Regions from separate parts of the Brevibacillus sp. NRS-1366 genome, predicted to be linked through region 1. Evidence: riboswitches for the same ligand, from Rfam matches in the RefSeq annotation. Region 1 holds a riboswitch; the other holds the start of a gene.
The links. Region 1 has a riboswitch for S-adenosylmethionine ahead of ACIFQN_RS15885 (sugar ABC transporter substrate-binding protein). Riboswitches for the same ligand answer to the same signal wherever they lie in the genome.

Region 1 (2,201 bases):
AAGATGCTGTTTGACATAGGCAGGAAAAAAGATGAATGTTAAGCCTAGTGCCACAACGGAAAAGAGGATTCCAGCCAAGAAGGTATAGAGGGATTTCCGATAGGTGGTTTTGTAAGGTTTAGTAATGATCAGGCAGAGGGTGAATGTACATACGAGCATAAGTAAGGCGACCCGTGTTCCTTCGCCTCCGAGGTATAAGCGGTAGATGACGAATTCAACGAGTAGAAGCAGCGCTGTTTGTACACCACCGTAAACGAGTCCAAAAAACATAATGACATAACGAATATCAAAAATGACACCGTCTACCACACTGGAAGCAAAAGTCATGGCGAGGAGCAAACTGAACGAACTGGTTACGAGAATGAAAGATTGGCTGTAATTTTTCAATTTGTCGCGGTAGTAAATGTTATACAAGACAAACGGAGTGAGGGCAAAGAAGATTTGCAGAATCACTTCTTTTAATAGGCTCATTTGACATCCCCATACCAGACTGTTTAGGTTATGTACCATCATTTCACAATATTTCGACAAGACACAACAGAATTCCTTTTCAAGTAAGGTGGACCTCTTACGCAAAATGAGAGTAATGATTTTTTGAAAAATCCCAGTTGACAGATGGGTAATACAAGAATTATATTCTGTATATACGAATACAAACGTTTTGAAAATAATAACTACTCTTATCCAGAGAAGGCTGAGGGAATGGCCCTATGAAGCCCGGCAACCTAGCACGCGAGACGACGATCTCCCGCGCCAAGGTGCTAACTCCAACAGGTAGATGGTAAGTACCTGACAGATAAGAGGCGGGAATCTTGTTGATTAAAGCCTCTTTCATCTGCAGAAAGAGGCTTTTTGGGTTGTTGAAAACATGGCTGCTCGATGTCGGATACGGGAAAAAGTAAAAGGGGGTACATCTTATATGAAAAAGAAATTTGGTCTGGTTACGTCTGTTGTTTTAGCATTATCGGTCATAGTGACTGCGTGCGGTGGGGGCGGCGCTACAGGTGATGCGGGTGGAGCATCCGGCGACAAAGCGAAAAAAATCGCGCTGATCATGCGTCAAAATGTAGGTACGTTCTCAGCACAATACATTAACGGTGTAAAAACAGAAGTAGAGAAAAATGGCGGACAATTGACCGTATTTAATGCCGATACTGATCTGTCTAAAATGGCTTCCAATCTGGATGCAGCGGTTAACCAGCATTTTGACGGCATCCTGATCGACCACGGTACAGCAGAAGCGCTGCAGCAAGGTACGCAAAAAGCAGTAGATAAGAAAATCCCAGTCGTCTTGTTTGACACTGACATCAAAATTCCGGGCGTTCCCGTAGTCGAGCAGGATGACAACAAGCTGGCAGAGCTGAGCTTGGAGCAACTGGCAGCTGAGAACAATGGAAAAGGAAACATCGTGAAAATTTGGGTAGCTGGATTTGCCCCAATGGAAAAACGTCAGGTCACGTACGATGCCTTCTTGAAAAAGTATCCGGATATCAAAGAAATCGCTGCGTTCGGTTCAGCTACCAACAACACCGCTTTGGACACCCAAACACAGATGGAAGCGATTTTGAAAAAGTACCCGAACAAAGGCGATATCACAGCGGTATGGGCTGCGTGGGACGAATTTGCTAAAGGTGCGACACGCGCCATCCAACAAGCAGGGCGTACTGAAATTAAAGTATATGCGATTGATTTGAGCGATGAAGACCTGCAACTGATCCAGGAAGCAAACTCACCTTGGGCAGCGACCGCAGCAGTAGACCCGTCCAATATTGGACGCATTCATGCGCAAACTGTGTTCCAAAAAATCAAGGGTGAGCAAGTGCCTGACAATGTGAAGCTGAATCCTGTGCTGGTGAAGCAGTCTGATTTGCCAAAGGATAAAAAAGTAACGATGGGCGATCTGTCAGAGTATGTGAACGAGTGGGGCAAATAAGCTTCGGCAAAAGTCTGGTTTGGTTATTCCCGTTGATCAGTCAACGGGAATCTTCCATATTCGGGGGGTGTAAAGATTGTCTACCTTACAAATGAAAGGGATCGTGAAGCATTTTTCCGGGGTTCCTGCTCTTCAATCCGTTCAATTTGAAGTAAAGGCTGGCGAGGTTCACGCGCTGCTCGGAGCAAATGGCGCCGGGAAAAGCACGCTGATGAAAATCCTCACAGGCGCGTATCAAGCAGACGGAGGCTCTATTTCTATAGACGGC
Region 2 (2,201 bases), on a different contig from region 1:
CAATCGCTGTTCCGATTGTTAAACCCAGACCCCGGGCAAGGCCTGCTAGGAAATTGATCCAAAGCAGCTTGCGCGGGGCTGTATAATTTTGTATGACATCAGCCAAACGGATATCTTCTAGAAACATGGCAACCTTGTGCATGCGTTCATTCAGTTCCCGGACTTCGTGAAGCTCTCGTAACATCTGATCAATTTGTGCAAGAATGCGATCTGTAGGTGACATTCGTCCAACCTCCTTTTCAGTTTCGGGCTTCGCTTTCCTACCAGTTTAAGGAAAAGGCACGCTAGAATCAAGGGACCAAGGTGTCAAGGTAACGTTTGCCTATCACCCTGACAGGGGGGTACAATAGACATACCAAACTTTACAAGGAGGAATCGGAATGGCTGAAACAGTTTCCCAATCACTCTCTGAAGAATTATTTGCTCTCTTGCAAAAGGAGCGTTTTGTAACGTTGGGTACCATTGATCACGAGTCGGGCGCACCGTCACTTAGCTCCTTATCGTGGACCTTTGCCCCTAACGTAGAGTCCATTCGATTCGCTGTAGACAATCGTTCCCGCATCTTGGCAAATATCGCAAAAGACCCACAGGTGGTGCTTCATCTGATCGGAGCCGGCTCCTCTTTTGCCATCAACGGCAAGGCTGTTTTGCAAGCGGAGAGGATGGAAGGCGTCCCGCTCAAGCTGGCCATGGTGGAAGTAACGATAGAAACGGTTCGTGACATTATGTTTTATGGTTCCCGTATTTCTGTAGAACCTCAATACGAAAAAACGTACGATAAAAATGCGGCTGCGAAGCTGGACAATCAAGTCATGACTGCTCTTAAAAACGCAAATTAAGCTTGTTTGTGATCTGTGGAAAATCTTGTTGACAAAAAAGCAGCCTATCCGTTAGTATTAAGCAATCAAATTGAATAGCAATCTTCTTATCCAGAGCGGCGGAGGGACTGGCCCGATGATGCCCGGCAACCAATCACCTGTAATTTATACAGGGAGATAATGGTGCTAATTCCTGCAGAGTTTACAAACTCTGAAAGATGAGAAGGTCTTGCTTACGGAAACGTAATCAAAGCCTTCTTTCAGAGGAAAGGGGCTTTTTTTCATGCCCCTCGTACACCATTGGAGGGAGAGAGATCATATGCATTTGGAAACCAAATTAGTTCAGGCAGGCGTAGGAAAAGATGAAAAGACGGGGGCAGTCAGCTTCCCAGTCTATTATGCCACCGCTTATCGCCATCCCGCTTTGGGACAGAGCACAGGGTACGATTACTCGCGAACCGCAAACCCAACAAGGTCAATTCTAGAGGAGACCATCGCTTGCGCAGAATCAGGAGACGCAGGATTTGCTTGTGCGTCTGGAATGGCAGCAGTTCATACGGTGATGGGATTGTTTTCCCAAAACGACCACTTGATAGTCTCTCTGGATTTGTATGGAGGAACGTACAGGTTGTTTGAGCAAGTTCTGTCACGCTACGGCCAGACATTCACTTATATTGATTTGCGTGACCGACATAAATTGGAGGAAGCGATCCGTCCGGAAACGAAAGCGATCTTTGTCGAAACACCCACGAATCCGCTTATGCAGATTACAGATATCAGAGAAGTGGCTCAGTTGGCAAAGCGCCATCAACTCTTGACGATTGTAGACAATACTTTCATGACCCCTTATTGTCAACGCCCGTTGGAGCTCGGAGCGGATATCGTACTGCACAGTGCAACCAAATACTTGGGTGGACACAATGATGTTCTCGCAGGCTTAATTGTCACAAAAGGGGAAGAGTTGTCTGAAAAGGTAAGGTTTTTGCACAATTCGATCGGAGCTGTGCTAGGACCTCAAGATAGCTGGTTGCTTGTTCGTGGCATGAAGACACTTGCTCTGCGTATGGACAGACATCAATCCAATGCTTTTGCAGTAGCCAGCAAGCTGCGCGAGCATCCTGCCGTGGCAGAGGTCTTTTATCCAGGCCTGGCGGATCATGAAGGCTATGATGTGCAAAAAGGACAATCAAGCGGGTTTAGCGGGATGGTATCCTTTCGGGTCAGATCGTCTGAGCAGGTGGGGCTGTTTTTGCAAAGCTTGCGCATCGTATCCTTTGCAGAGAGTTTGGGCGGTGTAGAGTCGTTGTGTACATATCCTGCGACACAGACACATGCTGACATCCCGCAAGAGATACGGGAGTATGTCGGAGTATGCGATCGGTT

Region 2: it holds a riboswitch for S-adenosylmethionine, as region 1 does, so the genes downstream of both, ACIFQN_RS20630 (aminotransferase class I/II-fold pyridoxal phosphate-dependent enzyme) here and ACIFQN_RS15885 (sugar ABC transporter substrate-binding protein) in region 1, are expected to answer to the same signal.

What each region holds. Positions count from the first base shown of each region.
Region 1 covers NZ_JBITPN010000021.1:350,128-352,328, reverse strand. Annotated here, with positions in the region: gene ACIFQN_RS15890 (ATP-binding protein) at 1-471, opposite strand, end outside; SAM riboswitch class I at 678-803, shown strand; gene ACIFQN_RS15885 (sugar ABC transporter substrate-binding protein) at 920-1,933, shown strand; gene ACIFQN_RS15880 (sugar ABC transporter ATP-binding protein) at 2,010-2,201, shown strand, end outside.
Region 2 covers NZ_JBITPN010000022.1:796,112-798,312, reverse strand. Annotated here, with positions in the region: gene ACIFQN_RS20640 (DUF5665 domain-containing protein) at 1-223, opposite strand, end outside; gene ACIFQN_RS20635 (pyridoxamine 5'-phosphate oxidase family protein) at 381-839, shown strand; SAM riboswitch class I at 923-1,043, shown strand; gene ACIFQN_RS20630 (aminotransferase class I/II-fold pyridoxal phosphate-dependent enzyme) at 1,138-2,201, shown strand, end outside.